Regions from separate parts of the Providencia xihuensis genome, predicted to be linked through region 2. Evidence: predicted binding sites of a transcription regulator. Region 2 holds the regulator's gene; each other region holds the start of a gene.
The links. The regulator Fur, encoded in region 2, represses iron uptake genes when iron is present. The targets are predictions, from matches to a motif close to ATAATAATGAGAACNACTATCAA.
Positions count from the first base shown of each region.

Region 1: a site for Fur is predicted at 5,943-5,965, ahead of ACE2AL_RS11760 (siderophore-interacting protein). Genes of this name have one in related genera too.
Region 3: a site for Fur is predicted at 3,930-3,952, ahead of ftnA (non-heme ferritin). Genes of this name have one in related genera too.

Region 1 covers NZ_CP169565.1:2,633,928-2,641,817, reverse strand. The annotation lists gene ACE2AL_RS11790 (TetR/AcrR family transcriptional regulator) at 1-154, opposite strand, end outside; gene ACE2AL_RS11785 (threonine/serine exporter ThrE family protein) at 353-1,165, shown strand; gene ACE2AL_RS11780 (threonine/serine exporter) at 1,156-1,626, shown strand; gene ACE2AL_RS11775 (endonuclease) at 1,918-2,889, shown strand; gene phoH (phosphate starvation-inducible protein PhoH) at 3,367-4,152, shown strand; gene zinT (metal-binding protein ZinT) at 4,229-4,888, opposite strand; gene ACE2AL_RS11760 (siderophore-interacting protein) at 5,069-5,914, opposite strand; gene ACE2AL_RS11755 (DUF2474 domain-containing protein) at 6,235-6,414, opposite strand; gene cydB (cytochrome d ubiquinol oxidase subunit II) at 6,371-7,381, opposite strand; gene ACE2AL_RS11745 (cytochrome ubiquinol oxidase subunit I) at 7,371-7,890, opposite strand, start outside.
Region 2 covers NZ_CP169565.1:3,147,714-3,155,603, forward strand. The annotation lists gene ACE2AL_RS14170 (type I secretion system permease/ATPase) at 1-159, shown strand, start outside; gene ACE2AL_RS14175 (HlyD family type I secretion periplasmic adaptor subunit) at 174-1,502, shown strand; gene ACE2AL_RS14180 (type I secretion system permease/ATPase) at 1,506-3,605, shown strand; gene ybfE (LexA regulated protein) at 3,775-4,068, shown strand; gene fldA (flavodoxin FldA) at 4,223-4,750, shown strand; gene fur (ferric iron uptake transcriptional regulator) at 5,017-5,466, shown strand; gene ACE2AL_RS14200 (polymer-forming cytoskeletal protein) at 6,141-6,674, shown strand; gene ACE2AL_RS14205 (OprD family outer membrane porin) at 6,881-7,890, opposite strand, start outside.
Region 3 covers NZ_CP169565.1:2,180,879-2,188,768, forward strand. The annotation lists gene ACE2AL_RS09685 (L-serine ammonia-lyase) at 1-416, opposite strand, end outside; gene ACE2AL_RS09690 (CoA pyrophosphatase) at 695-1,255, opposite strand; gene pabB (aminodeoxychorismate synthase component 1) at 1,239-2,618, opposite strand; gene ACE2AL_RS09700 (YoaH family protein) at 2,743-2,922, shown strand; gene yebF (protein YebF) at 3,115-3,480, shown strand; gene ACE2AL_RS09710 (DNA polymerase III subunit theta) at 3,557-3,787, opposite strand; gene ftnA (non-heme ferritin) at 4,080-4,583, shown strand; gene copC (copper homeostasis periplasmic binding protein CopC) at 4,818-5,204, shown strand; gene copD (copper homeostasis membrane protein CopD) at 5,206-6,102, shown strand; gene ACE2AL_RS09730 (DUF2511 domain-containing protein) at 6,168-6,515, shown strand; gene ACE2AL_RS09735 (DUF1480 family protein) at 6,939-7,172, opposite strand; gene ACE2AL_RS09740 (MlaD family protein) at 7,320-7,890, opposite strand, start outside.

The DNA of each region.
Region 1 (7,890 bases), 510 kb from region 2:
AGAGTGTAGAGCGAGATCCGCCAGCACGTTCAATCACCATGTCCAAAGTTGCTCCCTCAAAACCATATTGTAGGAATACCTCAGCTGCCGCTGTAATAATCGCTTGATGGCGGCGTCTGCCTTTTGGTGTTTTGGCTGCATGGGCGTTATTCATGAATGATTGATCCTATCATTTTGTTTGAATAATGAAATAAAGTGGCAATTTTGCCAAAAAAGTTTAAACCATAGGCTCTGAATCACAGATTTACCTGAAAGAGATCATGATTTAAGCTGATAGTTGGCTTTATGATATTTGTAAAGACTAACATGTTTAAGTGAATTTCTGAATGCTTGTCATAATCTTGGGGGCGCAATGGCGGGATGTATGTTAAATGGGCGCAGTTTAACAGAGGGAGATTCTGTTGAAATGCAACGGGAAATCACTCGGCTATGCATCGAATGCGGCTTATTATTGTTGCAACATGGTGCTGAGAGCATGTTAGTGGAACAATTGACAACGCGATTAGGCATTGCACTTGGTGCTAGTCAAGTGGACAGTGCTATTTCGTCTAACTCTTTAGTTTTAACGACAATTATTGATGGCCACTGTTTAACCTCAACACGACGAATTATTGACCGTGGTATTAATATGCATGTGGTGACAGAAGTACAACATGCCGTAATATTAGTTGAACATCATTTATTAGACAGAAAACAGTTACAAAAGAAACTGTCTTCTATAAAACCATTACGTTACCCACGTTGGTTGATGGTGCTAATGGTTGCGTTGTCCTGTGCATGCTTTAGTAAACTCAATGGCGGTGGTTGGGAAAGTGCCTTAATTACATTCTTAGCCAGTGGTTGTGCAATGTATATTAGGCAGGTTTTAACCTCTCACCAAATGAACCCGTTGATCAATTTTTGCATTACTGCCTTTGTTGCTACCTCAGTTTCAGGGCTATTACTCAAAATTCCTTATCTGGCGGTGACAGAAACCATTTCGATGGCAGCGAGTGTCTTGTTGCTTGTACCAGGCTTCCCGTTGATTAATGCGGTTGCAGACATGTTTAAAGGGCATGTGAATACAGGTTTAGCACGCTGGACAATGGCAAGTTTACTCACACTCGCAACCTGTATTGGTGTGGTACTAGCCATGACTATCTGGAATTTAAAAGAATGGGCATAGAATTTCTATTAGTGTTAATCGAAAAAATGGTGTTGGCCGCTATTCCTGCCGTTGGCTTTGCCATGGTGTTTAATGTCCCTGTGCGGGCACTTAAATACTGTGCTTTGCTCGGTGCGATTGGCTATGGGTTTAGAATGATATTGATGGCGCTAGGGCTACAAATTGAATGGGCCAGTTTTCTCGCCGCGATTTTAATTGGCATCATTGGTATCCAATGGTCCCGCTGGTGGTTAGCTCATCCAAAAGTATTTACGGTTGCTGCGGTGATCCCTATGTTTCCTGGTATTAGTGCCTATGTGGCGATGATCTCTGTGGTGAAGCTTTCCCAATTTGGTTATAGCCCTGAGTTAATTGAGGTTTTAGTGACAAACTTCTTAAAAGCTTCTTTTATTGTGGGGGCATTATCCATCGGCATTTCATTGCCTGGGCTGTGGCTATACCGTAAACGCCCAAGTGTGTGATATTCAATAAAGCTAAGGGATGTTTTTGCTCTGAAGCAGGCTATCGCTTGGCGTTATTAATGATAAAAAACACCGATAATAACTAACATGAACTATTAAATTTGCAGAAAATCCGAAGGTGTAATTATTCAATAAAAATAGGCAATCGCTGATACCATAAATGTTTTTATTTGATTAGAATGTACGATATTTTCTATATGCATTAGAGTGTTAGAAATAACACTAACGTATTTATATTAATTTTTCGCTTATATTCTGATTAGTGGTGTTATTTTGAAACAATCCAGTTTTTTGTCTTTCTTCCGTTTTATTCTGTCTTTCTTTCTATTTTTACCATTTTCCTTTTCTTTTGCAGCACCTAGCTCATTCACCCAAGCGAAAGTGCTCAGCAAAACTCAAGTCTATTCCGATCAAAGTCAACAAGGGGAAGGAACGATTTACTGTGGCTGTCAGTGGGAGTGGGTAGGCAAAAGTGGTGGGCAAGTGGATTTAATCTCTTGTGGCTATCAGGTACGCAAACAGCAAAGCCGTGCCGAACGTATAGAGTGGGAACATATTGTGCCTGCATGGGTATTCGGTCATCAGCGCCAATGTTGGCAGAATGGTGGGCGGAAAAATTGTGTTTCGACAGACCCTGTTTTTGCTCGTATGGAAGCTGATTTGCATAACCTGGCGCCTTCCATTGGTGAGGTAAATGGAGATAGAAGCAATTTTAGTTTCGGTCAATTATCCCCAAATACCCCGTATCCATATGGAATGTGTCGTAGCCGTGTCGATTTTAAACAAAAAGTCTTTGAGCCCCGTGATGAGGTGAAAGGGCAGGTTGCTCGTGTCTATTTTTATATGCATGACCGTTATAATTTATCCATGTCACGTCAGCAACAGCAACTCTTGATGGCATGGGATAAAAAATTCCCACCAAACCTGTGGGAACGTACCCGTGATGAACGTATTGCTAAAGTAATGGGGCACCATAATCCATTTGTGACAGGGCAAAAACAGTGGAGCTTAAACCATAAAAATGGGGGGGAAGGTGTGAAGATTTTTCCATCTTCAACTGTAATATTGCCTAAACAGTCTGAAAAACAAACTAACTTAGCAATTTCAGCTGAAATTAAAGGTAATAAAAATTCCAAAAAGTATCATTTCTCCCATTGTTCTGGTTTTAAGACATTATCAGATAAAAATGCAATCATGTTTTCTAACGAAAATGCGGCCCAAGAAGCGGGTTATCACCTAGCTGGTAACTGCAAGCCACGTTAATGGTCATTTAAACGCCAATAACGAATTGATTATTGGCGTTTTTTTTAGTGAAAGTTTGATGTGACAAATAAAACACAAAAATGTGTTAAAAAAATGTTGCCTTCTGAAAAAAATTAGCGCTATATTTAGGGAAAGTAAAAACTGCAATAAAAACAGCGCCTCATTGAGTCACAAAAAATATTGCAGTTTGTCATATTAGTGTCATACAGATTCATTAGTTTAACGGTATCGCTGTCACAGGAGAAACTAATGGGAAGTCAGTATTTATTAATACGAACACAAGACCGGTTAGCCTCCATCATGAAATTGTCATGGTGAGATGACTAACCGGTTTTTTTATGGCCCGTTAAAAAGAAAGAGGATTGAACCACATTACACCGTTTTATCGTTAACTAAGAGCTTGAAGGGAGCTCCTCTCTGTTCTGAATAGTTAGTCATCTGAAATTGACATCACTGATACCTGGAAGGGTTAATACTATGAGTAGACAGAAAGCTGCAACAAAAGCACGTCGTGAAATGAAACGCTCATCACGTAAAGAACGTTCTGGTCGGTTTGACATGAATAACGTTGCGTCCTTCGCTGAACTGACAGGCATTGAGCCTATTGGTATGGCAAAGGAACGTCGTGATGGCTCACCAATCCTGCCACGAAATGAAGCTCAGAAGCTCTATATTAATTCGATTAAACACAAACAGTTAATTTTTGCCAATGGCGAAGCAGGCTGTGGTAAAACCTTCATCAGTACCGCGCTGGCCGCAGATGCCTTATTTAATAAAGATATCAGCAAGATCATTGTGACAAGGCCTGTTCTTCAGGCGGAAGAAGACCTTGGTTTTTTACCTGGGGATATGTCTGAGAAATTTGCCCCCTATTTTCGCCCTGTATACGATGTTCTAGCCAAAAGGTTAGGGAGTTCATTTCTACAATATTGCTTGCGTCCTGAAATTGCGAAAGTTGAAATCGCGCCATTTGCGTATATGCGTGGTCGAACTTTTGAAAATGCCATTGTGATTTTAGATGAGGCGCAAAATGTCACTGTCACCCAAATGAAGATGTTTTTAACGCGTTTGGGGGAAAATGTCACGGTTATTGTTAACGGGGATGTGACTCAGTGTGACTTACCTGATGGGGTGCAGTCTGGTCTTGCGGATGCGTTACAACGTTTCAGCAGTGATGAAATGGTCTCGATGGTGAACTTTACCATTGATGATTGTGTGAGATCTCAATTGTGCCATAAAGCGCTATTAGCCTATAACGACTAATTCATTTGCCTTAAGAGTGATGAAAATATGCCCCATAAGTGATTACTGGGGCATATTTTTTATTAGTCACTGATGATTAATGGTACAGCATTTCGTGGACGATTTGCTCATCGGTTAATGAATAAGGGTAATAGGTTGGCCAATTGTCTAATTGTCCCAGGAGTTTTTCTTGTGATTCATTCCCCATATATAAGTGGAAATGGCCTGACGTTTGCGGCTCGATAATATGGTCGCTAAATTGAATGTATTTTGGCGCTTTGGATTTAGCATCTTGGCACTCAAACAGGTAGCGAACGCCTTTTTTGCCCGAAGTATAATGTAAAATTTTATAGCCTGAATACGCATATTGACAGCTATTGACGACACCGTTTTGGGTAAATTCAATCACATTATTTTCGATGCCAATACTGTCAACATCTGTGGCGTAGCCTTTTTTATAGTAAGCGCGGTATTCTTCAACGGTTTTATCTTTATTTTTCTGTGCTTTGCTTTCTAAAACAGCATCTAACTTACCATTTAATAATAATGGATTTACTGACTCCCATACGCCTTGCCAATCGCTTAACGAGCGGTCTTTGACATCTGAATCTTCAAAGATGCCTTTTGAGGCTTGAAGGGCTTTTTCCGATTGCGGATGTGCATGGCTATGTGAACCGTGTGCGATAGCAGAAAAACTGCTAATGGCAAAAACTGCGCTAAGCGCTGTATTTAATAATGTGTGTTTATGCACTGTCATTTCCTATTTTGATAATGTTCAGACTTATTATGTTATAACATAACATTTACCGCAATAAAAAAATGCGCAAGATAGCGTGATACGATGCAAGTAAACTCAAAAAGTGGGCAGGAAACAGGTAGGGAAACGCTTATCAGCGATAATGCAACTGATAAGCGTTGAGGGTAATTTAAAACTTAATTAATCGTCAGGGTTATCCATTACAGCATGGCGTTCATGGTGATAACCTTCTTCATCATAGCCGTGGCGCCAGTATGGAATAGCATAGATATCATCACGGCCAAACCCTTTTTCACGACGAACAAAACGGCGTAAATCACGAATTATTTGGTCTTCACCCGCTATCCAAAATGCACAATCTGTGGCAGGAATATCCCACGATTTAAATGTGCTAATTAATTCAGCAGTTTTGCTGATATCACCACAAATCCAAATGATTTCAACTTGAGCAGGTTTTTTAAGTGGGCGTACATCCGCTGGGTTATCCATGCGTAGTACCACCTTTCCTTGGGCATCTGCTGGCATTTTTTCTAATAATGCGGCAATGGCAGGCAGTGAACTGGAGTCCCCCGCCATAAAATAGTGTTTTCGACTTGGTAGTAGTGGGTCTGGACCACCAGGATTGGTGATCCCCATCCAATGACCAGGTTTGGCATCGCGGGCAAATAAATAGGCAGGCCCTGTCGCACCGTCATGCATGGCAAATTCAATATCGATTTCACTGACATCAGGGCGAATCGCTCTAACGGTATAGGTGCGCACAAATGGGCGAGGTTTATCTTCAGGCCAGCTGCGGCCTTCTTTACTAAGGATAGGCAGAGCGGGTTGGCTGGTTAAGTCAGGGGCTAAAAAGATTTTTAAGTGCCCACCTTCGCTATTGGTTGGGTAGTCTGCAAGCTTTTCACCCGTAAAAGTGATGCTGCGAATGGAGGGGCTGACATCAGTAATGGATTTAACTTGAATAAGCTGCGGTGGCGCCGGGCGATAGATATTTTTTTCAACGGATTGTTCAGTAGCCACGGACATTCTCCTTCATTAATGATAATTTTATTATTTGGTAACTATTATCATTATCATATCACGTATATTAATTATATAACTATCTATATTCACCCCATTTGTTTCACATAAAACAATAAAAAGTGCCTTAGGTATTAACATAAGGCACTCAGACTGCTGACAAACCGATTAGGTTTGGCTGCAGGTTGGATAGGTTTTGAAAATAGACGAGGAAAATCAATTTATTGATTTTCGGCTGATAACACAAAGCAGGAAAAACCACGCTTTTATCCTGCGTTGTCAACAACCTCAGTGCCTTAGGTATTAACATAAGGCACTTAAGTTATCTACTTCACTTTCATCCCAGCGGCGGTCATCATCAATTTAAACACGGAAGAGAAAGCAAACAGTGCTAATACACTTCCTAGCCAAATTAGTGCCATCCAACCGAGTTTTTTCCACCACGGGGAGGTTACGGCGGTATCAATGGTAGCCTTGGTCTGGGGTAATTTTTCCTCTGAAGACATAGTAACTCCAATAGGTATAAACCAAAATAACAGGAATAATGAATAACGCGCCCACTAACATAAAGCCTAAACTTTCAGAGGGGCCCGCGGCGTCACGGAAGCTAATTGCTGGTGGGATTAATGTTGGCCAGATACTGATCCCCAGGCCTGTAAAACCGAGGAATATCAACATCAAGGCGGATAAGAATGGAACGCTATCATGCTGCTGGCGCTTTGCACTTTTTAAGATTAGCCATGTACAACCCAGAACCAGTAATGGAACAGGCAAGAAGAAGAACAGATTGGGCAGTGTGAACCAGCGATCAAAAATGGCTTGATTGAGCATCGGTGTCCACAAGCTGATAACCGCTATCACTGCAACCATTAATAAGGTCAATGGGCGCAGAATACGGTACATGGTACGGCGTAGATGCCCTTCGGTTTTCATGATTAGCCAGCCACAAGCTAGTAAAGCATAAGCAACAACTAAGCCAAAACCACAAAACAGTGGGAAGGGGGCAAACCAATCAAAGTAGCCGCCCATAAAGGTACGGTTTTCTACGTGGAAGCCTTGGATAAAAGCACCCACGACGACGCCTTGAACAAATGTCGCGAAAATAGAGCCCCAAATGAACGCGTGATCCCAATGGCGGCGGTGAGATTCATCCGCTCTAAAGCGAAATTCAAATGCTACACCACGGAAAATCAAGGCTAACAGCATAAAAGTTAGCGGTATGGATAACGCATCTAACACAATGGCGTAGGCAAGCGGGAATGCACCAAATAAAGCAGCACCGCCGAGCACAAGCCACGTCTCGTTACCATCCCAAACGGGGGCAACGCTGTTCATCATTAAGTCACGGTCTTGGCTATCTTTTAAGGCGGGATAGAGAATACCGATACCCAAATCGAAGCCATCCATCACGATATACATCAACATACTAAATACGATGATGACAAACCAAATGAGAGGTAAATCAATGCCCATGAGCTGCGTCCTCCGCGATACCTTTACGAATTAATTTCATCATGTACATGTAGCCGATACCGAATACGCCACCATAAACCACAAAGAAGGCGATTAAACTGATGCTCATGTGCATTTCACCGTGGGCACTGACGGCATCTGAGGTGCGCTGCAAACCGTACACCACCCAAGGTTGGCGACCAATTTCTGTCGTAAACCAGCCCGCTAAGATAGCAATCAAGCCAGAGGGTGCCATGACGAACATAAATCGCAGGAATGTTTTGGACTCATACAGGTTTTTACGGTAACGAAGCCATAAGCCCCAAACCCCTGCGGCTATCATTAATAAGCCTAAACCGACCATTACACGGAACGACCAAAACACCATGAATACATTTGGTCGGTCTTCTGGTGCGTATTCTTTTAATGCAGGCACTTGTTTATCAATGCTGTGAGTTAAAATTAGGCTCGCAAGGTACGGAATTTCGATGGCATATTCGGTTTTTTCTTTCTCTTGGTTTGGAATACCA
Region 2 (7,890 bases):
GTGATTACCATCGCTCACCGTTTATCAACCATCCGCCACCACCAGCGGATCATTGTGATGCAAGATGGAAAAATTATTGAGCAAGGTAGCCACCAGCAGCTTATCGAGCAAGGTAATTTTTATAAGCACCTATGGACACTACAACAGTCTCTAAAATAAGGCATGGACGCAACATGAAACATCGATTAGAACGAAACCGTTATAACAGTTTTTTACCTTCGCACTTGGCTATTTTAAAAACACCACCTTCATATTTAGCCATGTATGTCGCGATAAGCATTAGCTTTGGTATTTTTATTGCCGTAGCTTGGTCATATTTTGGCAAGTTAGATATTCAAGCCACCGCACAGGGAAAATTGATTGTTTCTGGCCGTACACAATTAATTCAAGCATTTGAATTAAGTCGCCTACAGCATATTCATGTCGAGGATGGTCAGAGTGTCAAACAAGGCGATCCATTATTAACCGTTAATGTACTCGGTGTTGATCAAGATATTCTGAGCCTAAACTATCAACATAGTTTTCACGTGGCAGAGGCTTTAATTCATCAAGCTTTGTTGTCCCAACAACCCATTGCTAAATTACCGCCGTTTAATCAATTAACAGGCACCGAGCAAAAAAGTGCGCTGGCAAGTTATCAAACTCAACAAGCTGAATTTGAGTCACTCATTAATGAAATTAGCAATGAAATGCAGCTTAATGTTGTTAATCAACAAGCTAGAAGAAATGAGTTGAATTCAATTAATGCATTGATAAGTAATATTAAAAAACGCCTTGATGCACACCATTCATTGACTCAAAAACAGTTGATTAGCCAAAAAGAGTTTTTAGAACAAGAGCGGGAGCTCTTAATTGCAAAAAAAGAAAAAATCACTAAGCAATCTGAGCTGTCTACACTACTCGCTCAGCACCATGCATTAGTCGAAAGACAAGACAGAATCAAGGCGCAAAAAAAACAAGAATGGGATGATAAATACAAACAAGCGGTGTTTAAACAAGTTTCACTCCAACAAGAGTTATTGAAAAACCAAGAAAGGAACCAATTAGAAGTTATTCGAGCGCCTGTTGATGGTACCGTTCAACAACTTGCCACTTATACCCTTGGCGCCGTACTTCAACCCGCTCAACAACTCATGGTGATCGTGCCAAATAGCCATGTCCAACTCGCCGAAATAAAAATCTTAAATAAAGATATTGGCTTTATTCACGAAGGTTTGAAAGCCGATGTCAAAATTGACGCCTTCCCTTACACCCGTTATGGCACCATTGAAGGTGAAATTATCTCTGTTTCACGCGATAGCACCCAAGACGAAAACCTTGGGTTAGTTTTTCTCGGCCAAATAGGGCTTAACAAAAAAGAACTATTCGTTGATGGTGAAAACATCGAACTCACGCCTGGGCTTTCCATCGTAGCTGAAATAAAAACGAATAAACGCCGAATTATTGATTACCTACTTAGCCCTATTAATGAATATACCTCTAACGCGATGAGAGAAAAATAATCAATGGAACAAATCAATAACCATGGCTTAGATGCTTTAGTTTGGATGGCAAATTATTACCATAAAAATGTCTCTGCTGACCAACTTAGGCATGCGATTGGAATGCAAAACACCTCCCCAACAGATTGGGAAATGCGGGAATGTGCCCATATGTTAGGGTATGAAACAGAACTGGTTGCTTTGCCGTATTCAAAACTCGAACATGTTCCCCTCCCCGCACTTGCTTATATAAAGGGAACTTGGCAAGTGTTACATCGAGAAAAAGAGCTGATCCTAATTGACCCTGTAGGTAATCAGCAGCACGCAATTTTAGACGCTGGGGTTGAGCAGCATACTGAACTCGACATTTTGTTATTCAAAGAGCAATTGGAACCTGAACAAAAAAAAGCATTCGGCTTTAACTGGTTCATTCCCTCTATCATGCGGCAGACGGCGAAATTACGGAATATTTTTATTCTTTCTGCAGTAATTCAACTCTTTGCATTAGTGAGTCCTTTATTATTTCAAAACTTGATTGATAAGGTTTTAGTGGGGCGAAGCCTCTCTAATCTGCATATCATTGCGTTAGCTATCTTTGCGATTGCCATTGCTGAACCTCTGTACGGCTTTATTCGCAATAAAATTTTCAGCCATACCAGTAGCCAGATTAGCGCTGAACTATCTGGGAAAATTTATCGCCATTTAATGGCACTGCCGCTCAATTATTTTAAACTACGTCCAACGGGGAAAATTATTGCGCGGATCCGTGAACTCGCACATATCAGGCAGTTTTTAACTGGCTCTACGTTAATGCTGTTTATTGATTTTATCTTTGTGATCTTATTTATCGCCGTCTTATTTTCCTATAGCAGTGTGATGTCTTGGATTTTACTGGGTTCAATGGGGGTATTTTTTATTTTATGGATGGCTTTAGGCCCCATGATCCGCCAGCAAACTGAAAAATCCTACCAAGCAGATGAAAATGGGCTGACATTTCTCACCGAAAGTATTACGGGGATTGAAACTATTAAAACCACTGCGACAGAGAAATATTTTAATAACCGTTGGGAAAAAATATTCAGTAAGCAATTACAGCAAAACTTCAAAGTCTCTATGCGCAGTGAAATTGCAACACAATTGATGACCCTAGTGAGTAAAATCACCACCGCAATCCTATTGTGGGTCGGTGTTAAAGAGGTTTTAAACGGAGGAATAACCCCTGGTGAATTAGTGGCATTTAATATGCTAAGTGCACATGTGACTCAGCCTGTTCTTCGATTTGCACAAGTTTGGCAGGATTTTCAACACACTATAGTATCCCTACGTCGTGTCGGTGATATTCTTGATAAACCAGTAGAAAATGAACGAAAAGGTATTTCAAGTTCTTCCGCTATTCAGGGGCAAATCGAGTTTCAAAATATTCGATTTCGTTATCAGGCCGATACGCCTGAGGTTCTCAATAATCTCTCGTTGTCGGTTAAAGCAGGCGAGTTTATTGGTATTACTGGCCCTTCAGGCTCAGGGAAAAGTACGTTAACTAAGCTCTTACAGCGGCTTTATGTACCACAGCATGGTCAAGTTATTGTAGATGGAATGGATTTAGCTGTCGCAGATACAGTATCACTGCGCCGAAAAATGAGTGTGGTTTTACAAGAAAGTACACTATTTGTTGGAAGTATTGCTGATAACATTCGCTTAAGTGCCCCCCAAGCATCAGATGAAAAAGTGATCCAAGCGGCAAAACTCGCGGGTGCCTATGATTTCATTATGTCTTTACCAGATAACTTCAATTCAGCCTTAGCAGAAAAAGGGTTGAACCTTTCTGGGGGGCAGCGCCAACGAATTGCCTTGGCCCGCGCTTTGCTGACTGAACCAGATATTTTAATTCTTGATGAAGCCACTTCGGCTCTCGATTATGAGTCAGAAGCTGCAATTATGGCAAATATGCATTTAATTGCCCAAGGCAGAACAGTTATTAGCATCGCACATCGGCTAAACACAATTATGCATGCTGATAAAATTTGTGTTATTCAACAAGGGAAAGTTATTGAAATGGATACGCATAAAAACCTCCTTGCATCGAATGGGCTTTATGCGCGTTTATGGCAACAGCAAACACAATAAAATGCCTAAAAAAGCATCACTTAGATAGCAAGTGGTGCTTTTTTCCTAAAAGCGTACTTTTTTTAACCTATCAGGCTCACTCGCTTACTTCCAAGCTATAGCACTGCGTGATGAGCTAGGGTATCATGGCGCGCTGAATTATTGGCACACCCTTTTAGCAATTATAGACATGGCAAAAGAACAAACTGATCGTACAACTCTGGATTTGTTCGCTGAGGAACGAAGGCCTGGGCGACCTAAGACAAGCCCGCTATCACGGGATGAACAACTAAGGATAAACAAACGCAACCAACTAAAACGCGATAAAGTGAAGGGGTTGCGTCGAGTTGAACTTAAACTAAATGAAGAAGCTGTTACTGTGCTCAATCAGTTAGCTGAAGAAAAAAATATAAGCCGCAGTGAATTAATAGAAGAAATCTTGATGTCACAACTTCAGCACGTTGATGAGACAATACTCAAGTAACGCTCTCTTAGTAAATCACACAAATTTGACAGACTTATAAAAGTTTTTTCGCCAGAATAAGGCATAAAATTCTATTTATTTTCGTTCTAAATGAGTTCTAGAAGTTGAGAAATTCCTTCTTTCTCTCTTAGAAAAACAAGAGGTTAATCAGTTTATGGCAGTCATCGGTATTTTCTTCGGAAGTGATACAGGTAACACAGAAAATATTGCCAAAATGATCCAAGAAAGATTAGGCAAAGATGTAGCAGAAGTTCATGATATTGCTAAGTGTAGCAAAGAAGACATTGAGGCTTTTGACATTCTACTTCTTGGTATTCCAACTTGGTATTACGGCGAAGCACAATGTGATTGGGATGACTTTTTCCCAACATTAGAAGAAATTGATTTTGACGGTAAGCTTGTCGCGCTCTTTGGTTGTGGAGATCAAGAAGACTACGCAGAATATTTTTGTGATGCGATGGGCACAATTCGCGATATCATCGAGCCACGAGGTGCGGTGATTGTTGGACACTGGCCTACTGAAGGTTACCACTTCGAAGTTTCTAAAGGTATGGCGGATGACAACCACTTTATCGGCTTAGCGATTGACGAAGATCGCCAACCTGAATTAACAGATGAACGAGTGGATGCATGGGTCAAACAAATCTCTGAAGAAATGTCATTAGCTGAAATTCTCGGCTAGTCGATTAAAAATATGTGTTGCTGATAGATTGAATCATTTTCCGCTCAAAATGTACCACCTCAGAGCATCATTCAGTCTAAAATAATCGATTAAATATCCTTATTGGATAGACTTATAAGAGATTATCAAAATAATGAGACAATGCATGGTTTCTATTTTTATTTTCCATGCCTATAATTGTAAATCAGTTTAGAAGACAACTGGTTTTATGTTAAAAATGTCTCATTATTGTTAAATTTATGATTTAAGATACAGGACAAACCCGCATGACAGACAACAATAAAGCATTGAAAAATGCTGGACTCAAAGTCACTCTTCCAAGACTTAAGATTTTGGAAGTACTTCAGGAGCCTGAGTGCCACCACGTCAGTGCGGAAGATCTCTATAAAAAGCTGATCGACATGGGCGAAGAGATCGGGCTAGCGACTGTATACCGTGTATTGAACCAATTTGATGATGCAGGTATCGTTACACGCCATAATTTCGAGGGTGGAAAATCTGTATTCGAATTAACTCAGCAACATCACCATGACCACCTAATTTGTTTAGATTGTGGTAAAGTGATTGAGTTTACTGACGAGTCGATTGAAACCCGCCAAAAAAATATCGCTGCTCGCCATGGTATTAAACTGTCTAACCACAGCTTATACTTATATGGCCACTGTGCTGATGGTGATTGCCGCGATAACGCTGACGCACACGAAGCAAAAGAGTAATAAATTAATCGCCATCGTAACTTGATGGTGACCCATTCTTCAAAAGCCTGATGCTATCGTTATCAGGCTTTTTTATTGCATCAATTCACCGATAAATTAACCTTTTCCAGTTAGAATACCCATAATTTATCTTATTCACTTTATATTTATCACTAAAATATGTCATTAAGGTGAAATATTGAAGTGTTCTATAATAAGTTGCAATTCACTTCAAATCCTTTATATTGTTTGTCGGATAAATTCATCTCTCTATTTTAAAATATTTACAATGGTATCATAGTGATGCATAACGTCATTTAAAACATACATTGCATCTGTTTTTTATATCACTGTCATATGATTTATCTAATTAATGTCTAAAATAAGTTCAACATATTACGACCAAATTTTGGCTTGCTTTTAATTTAATAAGCAAGATTAGTGTAATAAAAAAGTTAAATTACAATTATATGATGTAATTCATATATTTTTAGCTAGACTTATTTGGATTACTCTCGTACTTCGTAAGAGATTAACTGATGAAAAAAACATATCTTTTTATTAACACTAGTTTTTTCTTCTGGTTTCTTACTTTAATAGGATGGTTTTTTCGTCATACTGCCATCACCTTATTTTCATTTGTATTATCAATTCTGTTCTTGATCTTATACTTCAATCAAAAAAAGGTAAGTAAAATGTTCACCAAAAGACAAAACAAACAAGCTCTAGAAGAAACAACTACAATTCGTGAACCTGATATTATTTCTAAGATAGAAGAACAAGTTACGATATCAACCCCAACGCTTAGTGAAGAAAAATCGAATACAATTATCTCAAGGGATGTTATGTTTGAAGGCAACATAACATCTAACGAGCAAGTGCATATTTACGGCAAGGTGGTTGGCAATATTACAGGGAAAGATAATACTGTAAAAGTTATGCTCAACGGCCAAGTGACGGGTAATATTACTTGTAAAGAATTGATTATTAATGGCCAAGTTGAGGGTGAGTGCGTCTCTGAGTCCATTAGTATCGAAAATAATGGCGAAGTCCATGGAACAATTCACTACAGCAGTTTATCGATTAAAAAAGGCGGCATCCTTTCAGGACAAGCTAAAGTCAAAAATAGTGTTTCTCATATGGATAAAGTCACAAAATTAAAAGATAAAATAAAACATGATACGCCTATCACTAATAATGAAGATGATAAAGGAATTGCTTCGTTATAATCATTTGTTTTTCTGTACTAGGATAATGACTACATATTAAAAATAAGGTGGATCTATCCCCACCTTATTTTTAAATTTCAAACTTTAAATATAAGTATATTTTCTTATTCTATTTAATAGTTTGATATTGCATATATATGCTATGTGTATTTTTAGTTGGTTACCATTATAGATATTACAATGGTAACCGCTATTTACTTAACTCATTAAAAAACCGTAAATGGCATCATTACCATAAATTTAATATCTTTTTCATCTTGGAAGATATTTCCATAACCACCACCATAACTAGGGATATCGGTATGATTATCATATTTGGTGAAGTGTAACTTAAAGAGAGTGTCTTTTGCTCGACCTGTTTGAACGGTATATAATATATCAAAATTCCACGCACTTTCTTTTAAACGCACATCTTGGGCATATTGGGAGTTAGTACTTGGTTTTGCGTCCCAACCATAAATATAGGATGTCCCCACTTTCCAACCCGCAAGATCCCAGTTTTTAAGATCATACATCACACCAGCATATAACGCTTTTTCATTGTTGGCGTTCCAGTCTGAACGACCATCCCACCAAATATCCATACGTCCATTCGATGTCGCCCAACCAGGAGTCATACGTTGCAAAAAGTAGCCTTGATTACCTTCTGCTTTAACATAGGTTCCTTCAACTTTAAAATCAAACTCCTCATAGGTATACCCTAATGTCATCGCTTGCAACCATGCTAATCCATCATAAACATCATTAACACCGCCATCAGAAACCTTGTCTTTTGAACCATAGAATTGATATGAGAGACGTAAATCGCGTTCAGCCACAGGCACGGCATATGAAACTTTAGCAAAATACTGATCCATATAATCTTTTGCCTGGCCATAAGCCCCTTCTAACACTAAATTGTTTTTAAAATCATATTTAAACCCAATTGAGTGCAAATAACTGATCCCTGTTTTACCATCCGCTTCACGGAAATCATACATTGAACGGTACCACGGTGCTTTATAACGGTCTGCCCACATATAAGACATGCTCAACTCACCGTTTTGTTCAAAATCAAACACACCACCAACTTCTAGACCACGATAAGTCCCAGGCATATAACTCCAGTGCGAAGCTAATAAGGTCTGACCCGTTGGCTGAATATATCCCCCTCTCCCCCAGAAAGGGCCATATTTTAATTTTGCAGCAGCTTTATAAAATGTCACCCCACTGCGAT
Region 3 (7,890 bases), 970 kb from region 2:
TAAATTTCGTCATTTCCTGCAAATGCATGAATAGTCATGCCATTTTCGTGTAGCTCTAGGTTATCCTGACGGAAATTCATGCCACCTTCGCGTGGGAAATCAACTGATTGAGCTCCATTCGCTAAAGGCAGTTTTTCGGTGTCTTCTACCGTTTTGATAAAAGTTGGGATAGATTCAATGTCAACGGTGGCAGGTAAGTTACCTGCCAGCCCCATAATAATGGCGATATCAGTATGGTGCCCTTTACCAGTAAGCGATAATGACCCATAGACGTCAACAGAGATACGGGTGACGTTAGGTAATAGATTCTTGCTCACTAAATCATCGACAAATTCTTTACCAGCTTTCATTGGACCAACGGTATGAGAGCTTGACGGGCCAATGCCCACTTTAAACATGTCGAAAACGCTTATCACGCAGGACTCCTTAAAAAAAGTTGAAAATAGAGTGCTTTATTTTAAAAGGCGCTACTTTACTGTTATTTAGTAGTGTTAACCAGTAAGTTTAAAGTATTTTTTGAAATAAGGTAGTTGCTTAGGAATAATTGATTGTAAATAGCACAATCTGCTTGTGTTTTGCTTTAAATTTATACAGCCACATTAAAAAAATTAGGAATGATAGGGAAGCAGATAAAAGTCAATGTAAAATTTTTGTTTGAAAAATTAATTTTATTCAGTGGTTTATATTGAAAGAGCTAATCTAGTTGCAATGCTAATTGATGAAGAATGGATGCAGTTAAACCCCAAACGAGATGGCCGTTATACCAATAGAAAAAAATTCGATTTTCACGGCCTGAGCGTTTGATATCCACATATTTATGTTGTCGCAATGACAGTGCATCAAAAAGTGGAACTTCAAAGATAGAGGCGACTTCACTAGGGTTTGCTTGATATTGAATATTGGCGGGCAGCAAGCCAACAATGGGGGTGACCTCATAACCACCATAACTTTGCAACGGTGCTAATTGCCCCAGTACCTTCACTTTTTCCGGTGGGATGGCGACTTCTTCAAAAGTTTCGCGCAGCGCAGTATGAATTAATGAGCCATCTTCGGGATCTTTTGCGCCACCTGGAAAGGCTACTTCCCCTGCATGAGAACGTAAAAATGGTGAGCGCTGGGTCAGTAGCAGGGTTGGATTAGGTTTATTAATAATAGGTAATAAAACCGCAGCCGACTTACCCGTCTGGCGCTGTGCCTGACGGGTTGTCGGTAAAGTAAACTGAAAACGGTTGATAAAGTTATTCAGCTCGGTCATCCGAATTTAATGCTCCTAATAGAGGTAGAATAAGGCTCAATTTATCAAAAGTTTCTTGATATTCTTTGTCAGCTTGGCTGTCTGCCACAATACCACCGCCTGCCCAGCAGTAAATCTGCTTTTTATAGGTTAGTAAGGTTCGGATAGTGATATTGGTGTCCATATTGCCACAGAAACTAATATAGCCTATTGCGCCACAATATCCATGCCGTCGATGAGGTTCTAATTCTTCAATAATTTCCATTGCTCGAATTTTTGGTGCGCCTGTAATGGAACCGCTAGGAAAACAAGCTTGTAGTAAGTCGGTGGCTCGATATGGATTATCTAATCTTGCCGTAATTGTGCTCACGAGATGATGAACGGCAGGGAAGGGTTCAACCATAAACAATTCAGGCACTTTAACGGTACCTGGTTTCGCTACGCGTCCGATATCATTACGTAATAAATCAACAATCATTAAGTTCTCAGCGCGATCTTTAGGTGAGTTAGCCAGCTTTTGCGCTTGAGCCAAGTCGTCTTGTTCATCGTCTAAACGCGGAAGTGTGCCTTTAATCGGGCGGGTTTGGATATCGCCATCTTTCAATAAAATAAAGCGCTCAGGGGAAATGCTAATGACGGCATTTTCTGGTAGACGTATAAAGGAAGAGAATGGGGCGCCATTCGTTTCAAGCAAGGCTAGGAAAGCGTTCCATTCATCTCCTTTATATTTTGCTTTAAATCGCTGTGCTAAATTGATTTGATAACAATCACCACTACGCAAATATTCATGAATGCGAGCAATATTTTGCTGATACTCATCCTCGGTCATATTGGATTGCCAGGGGGTGTTGAGCTTAAATTTATTTTTGCGGGGTGCTTTTTGGTTTTGCAACCAAGTTAGGCGAGCTTCAGCATCTTGATGACTAATTAATGTGACGGTTTTATCTTGGTGATCAACAATCAGCGCCCATAAATAGATGCCGACTGCCATATCGGGAAATGTTAATTCAGTTTTCGCGATTTCTGGGATTTTTTCAATACGGCGGCCAAGGTCGTAGCTCCAGATACCCAATGCCCCGCCATTAAATGGCAATGTATTATCCAATATTTGGTTTGCATGGTGCTTATCAAGTTGCGTTTGAAGCAAGGCGAATGGCGATGCTCCAGAAATAATAGGTTCTTGATTCTGTTCGGTAATTGTTGTTTGTGTTTGATAGGTTGTGAGTGTTGCTATTGGATCAGCGACAATAATATCAAAACGATTGTGTGAGTGTTTCGCATTGCCCGAGTGCAATAGCATCGCCCAAGGTTGGTGAGCGAGTGGCGTAAAATAATCGATTGCCGCTGTTGGGCTATATGGTAACTGAATTTTATTAATAATCATGGTGATAAGTTTATTTTTTCGCAAGTGACTCTAACCAGACTAACAGATATTCTTATCTTAATAATCGAAGAGATGTTAAAATCTTAAAGATTAATTTTAGTCTTTTATGAATGAGGTTTAAACCATGTTATCAGGGATCCCTGCACTTAATCATGAAGAACAGCAAGAAGCGGTGGAAAAAATTCACCAATTAATGGCCGATGGTATGAGTAGTGGAGAAGCAATCGCACTCGTTGCACAAGAAATTCGTGAGAAACATCAAGGTAAAGAGCAAGTGCATGTACGTTTTGATGATGAAAATTAATAATAAGTAAACATACTATTAACATCCATACATGAATCTGATAAATTAATATTAGTTAAGTCATTCTGTTTATTAATGTCGTTAGAAAATAATTCACAGACAACGCGCAAATTTAATACCTTCTTATAGGCTTAAATGAGCAGCTAAACTAATCAAAAATATTCACCTAATAATTAGGTGTCGGAGGAGAGTATGGAAGCGAATAAAAAAATAGCGATTGCTTTAGGAACGTGCGCTCTTGTTTTTAGTTCATTTGCGTTAAGTGTTAATAAGGAAGAAGGTAAGGCTGCACCATTTGTGAGCTGTGGCGCACTAACAGAGTCACAAATTGCGGCTCAGGTTAAAAGTGATTTTATGCATAATCGTCTACCACGCTGGACGGAAGAAAAAGCCGCACTAGGTAAAAAAGCCGTTGCTTGGGTTAATGATAATGAAGTAACTAAAACAGATACAGGCTACACAGTTCCCTTAGTGGTAAGAGGGGCAAAATCTGACCTCCATTATTCTGTTTCAGTGGATTGCCAAAACAATACAGTGACTTATAACACATCCAAATAATTTGGTTTTATTCAATTTCAAATATTTGCAATTGAATATCTTATAATGAAAAAGAGGGAGATGCCCCTCTTTTTTCTTAACGATTTCTGGGTTCGTATGGTAACCGCGAGAAATTTTGTGATAATTGGCGGTAATAGACCAGCCTTTCTCTAAAATATTCCCTTAAATGCTCGGGTTGTTCCCGCTCCACAGCGTCGGCAAGAATGGCAATATTATAGCGTTCTTTGAATGCAACGCCTGATGCCAATAAGTCAACGTTAACCTTATCCATTTCATCTTTGGGCAATAAAGCAAGATTATGGCTCATTTTAATTCTCTATCACTTAATGGGATTTAGGAATATTGTAGCGATTAAATGAGAAGAAGTCTCAATTCTTATCGAAAAGAACGTGAAAATATAATCAAACTAATATAGTTTTATATTTAAGTAATGACTTTAAAAACAGGGAAAGATAATGAGATTGATTATTATTGTTTTTAGCAAAAGTTATTAATAATCAGTAAATTGGATTTTTTTGTTTTCAGAATGTTTTAGGGTTTTAATTATTGTAATACTGTGCATAATAGCCTCAGGAATATTTAAACATTAAGGTAAAAATATGTTAACTACTGATATGGTCAAAAAATTAAACGAACAATTAAACCTTGAGTTTTACTCTGCAAATCTTTATTTGCAAATGAGCGCTTGGTGTAGTGATAAAGGCTACGAAGGCGCAGCTGCTTTTTTAAAGGCACATTCTCAAGAAGAAATGGAACATATGCAGCGTTTGTTTGATTACCTTAGCGATACTGGCGCACTGCCATTATTAGGTCAAATTGCGGCACCACCTGTTGATTTTAAATCTATTTCTGATGTGTTCAATCAAACTTATGAACACGAACAATTAATTACTCGTGAAATTAATAAGTTAGCGCACCTAGCAATGACTACACAAGATTATTCAACATTTAACTTCCTGCAATGGTATGTCGCAGAACAGCACGAAGAAGAGAAATTATTTAAATCGGTGCTGGATAAACTGGATATGGTGGGTGAGTCTGGTAAAGCACTATTCTTATTGGATAAAGATTTGAAAAATATGTCAGCAGCTACACATATCTAATTTTGTGTTACAAATAGGTTATGGCTAAAATTTAATCTATCTGATGTATAAAGACCTTAGTAGGCTTATGGATAAAAGTGATTAATTTCAATGTTCATAAGCCTTTTTCTTTTCATTTTGTGTGAATACTCACAGGATGGACGCTTAAATCCCGTTTTTAAGCGGCACAAACTGTTTTTTTCCGTATAATGATTGGCAATTATTCTAAATTTACCTGCAAATTAAGAGGTTACTATGCCAATTACCCATATTAAATCTTCATGGCGCAAATTAAGTGCAATCGCTGTCTTATTTTTAGGGATGTCTTTCCAACAAGCTTTTGCCCACGCACATTTAAAAGACCAACTTCCAGCAGAAGGTGCCGCAATTGAGCAAACGCCTGAATCAATCACGTTAAATTTCTCTGAAGGTATTGAAGCTAACTTTACGAAAGTGTCTATCATCGGACCTGAAAAAAATATCATTAAAACAGGAAAAGCGACATTAGACCCAAGTAATGACACCAAAGTCATCGTGCCTGTTGAAGGCAAACTGACTTCAGGGAAATACGATGTTAACTGGAGTGTTGTTTCAGTTGATGGCCACAAAACCAAAGGGACTTATAGCTTTACAGTGAAATAATATGTCACTGGACGCGTTTTATACCTTAATCCGTTTTATTCATTTTATTGCTGCAATATTGATGTGTGGAATGTCAATATTTGCAGCGTTGCTGAGTTGTGGGCAATTTAGTTATCTCATTAGCCGTTATTTGAATAAAGGGATCAACTTTTGTGCAGTCGTTACTGTTGTAACCATTTGGGGCTGGATGTTAGCACAAGCGGGCTTAATGGGGGATGGCTGGGAGGATGCAACAGATTGGGATATCTGGCAGGGCGTGCTGGGGACATCATTCGGTCAAATTTGGCGCTGGGAATTATTATTATCTGTAATTTTGTTGGTAGTTTTATTTATTAAGTCTATTAAGTTACGATTACACCTTGTTTTACTTCTTTCTATTCTTACTCTTGGCTTACATGCCTTCGTTGGGCATGCCGCGATGCAAGATGGTATCGTTGGCGGGCTTCATCGCTTTAATCAATTTATTCATCTTATTAGTTCAGCCTATTGGTTTGGTGGCTTATGGCCATTTTTAATCTGTATTCAATTTTTGCGGAATAAACGTGAACTTGTGGCTGGAATGGATGCGCAAATTATTAAGACAATGAAGCGATTCTCCTGTTATGGGCACGTTGCGGTTGTTTTAGTGGTTATCACTGGCGTCATAAGTGCGATAAGCATTTTGCCGCAATGGCCAATGGAGTATTCAGGCTCTGAATATCAATCACTACTTTGGTTTAAGATTATATTGGTCGTGGGAATGATAATGCTTGCATCTATTAACCGTTATTACATCGTGCCAAGGATCAAGCAAAAAGGGCAAGTTAATTATTTGATCATTAATAGCTGGGTCGAATTATTGTTAGGGACAATGGCGATTTTAGCAGTAGCCATTTTTGCCACGTATCAACCCGTGTAGCAAAACCATTTTATTTATTTGATAATAGCGAATTATTATCGCACTCGTTTAACAAGGTCATCTCAATGAAATCTAAACTCATTATTTGCTTCTTATTAGTTGGTGGAACAATTAGTACTGCTGTTGCTGCTCCCTTAACATCAGTTAGTAAAAAACAATTTGGTGATGATTGGCCCTTTACACGTGAAGAGGTGATGTTGGAATGTCGCACTAATGGTGCGCTGGTGGTGATCAATCCAGCCACATTAATGCAATATCCATTAAATGATATCGCTGCAACACAAATGAATAATAAAGAAATTAAAGGCCAACCAATCGATGTATTGCTCAAGCCGATTGAGACTACAAAAAGTGTTGAAGAACGTGTTTTACCGTTAAAGGAAGCTGCTGCGAAATTGTGTGGTAGTAAGTAGGTATATTTAAGTTGTTTTTATCATTGAAAAGAGTGGGAAGCTAAAATAGTTGCTTGTTGGAATTTATCTTATATATCAATGAAGTAATTGATTGAAAGGTTTTATTGATTAATTACATAGGCATAACCTATTAAACAAATTGTTCAATATTAGAATATTAAACAATAAATTGTGTTAATAATATGTAAAATAATTGATAATTAATGTGGTAAGAACGTACATTGAAAGCTAGTATTAAGGTGTACTTTGTTACGTCTCAATGGCAATTTTAGCGCACGGCTCTGCCAGAGCCATTTCCCAAGGCCCGGTAATCGGAATCTACCAGGCCTCTTTTTTTGCCTATTGGTTTGCTTTCCCACATATTGACCCATCAATAATAAGCCAATCATCTTTGGATTAATCGCCTTATTGCCCAATAAGCGACTAAGCAACCTTCATAACCCAATGATGATTTTCTTTGTCATAACGGTGGCGATATAACAGCACGGGTTTTTCATCAATCGTTGCTGGAATACTCGTGTGTTCATCCCAACCGTCTAATTGCATACAAAAATCCGTATCAGAATCACAAGGGATACTCACTGTATCGCTTTTATGGGTCTCCATAACGGCATCATTGATTTCATAGGAAGATATTTTCAATTTAACTATACACATAATCACACCTCACTGATTGATTTTAGCTGTATAAATTCAGCCCAACGAGATTAAGCATAGTATAAATGGAATCTATTTCCAAAATATTTTTTTAATCCTTAAAAAGGAAAAGGTGCATTGTTGGGGTAACAAGCACCTTTGTAGTCGTTATTTTTTTGGAATGGAGGTTCCCCATTCCAAATAATCGCTTGGTGGCTCTAATTTTAGAATGAAGTGCTGTTCAGGCTTAGCGTTAGGGGAGAGTGGCACTGTTGGTGGGGTTGCAAACACAATGCCTCCTCGAACAAATTGTTTAAATGTTCCACTTTTGACGACACCTCCCGTTAAACCAAAGGAAAGATTGAAGCCAGAAGATAGCCAAAATTGGGTATTGTCACGAACCAAATATTGGTATTCTTTACCAATACGAGTCGCCACATAAACGCGATCGGAAAGCTCTCCCAAATATAATCCCGTCACAACGCCGACTTCTAAGCCCCTAAAGAGAATTGGCGTACCCACTTGGACTGAGCCTACATCAGTGGCATCAAGATAGACGGTTAAGCCATCAAGATAGCGTGAATCAGTAATATTGGCGGCTTGTAATTCAAATTGGTAACGATTTTTATTACTTCGGCCTGGCTCTGCACTAATATAAGGTTGAAGTAAACTGTCTAAATTATTTAAGCCAGCAGGTGACAGTTCTGGTGTGACAACAGCAAAGCGGCTACCTAATTTG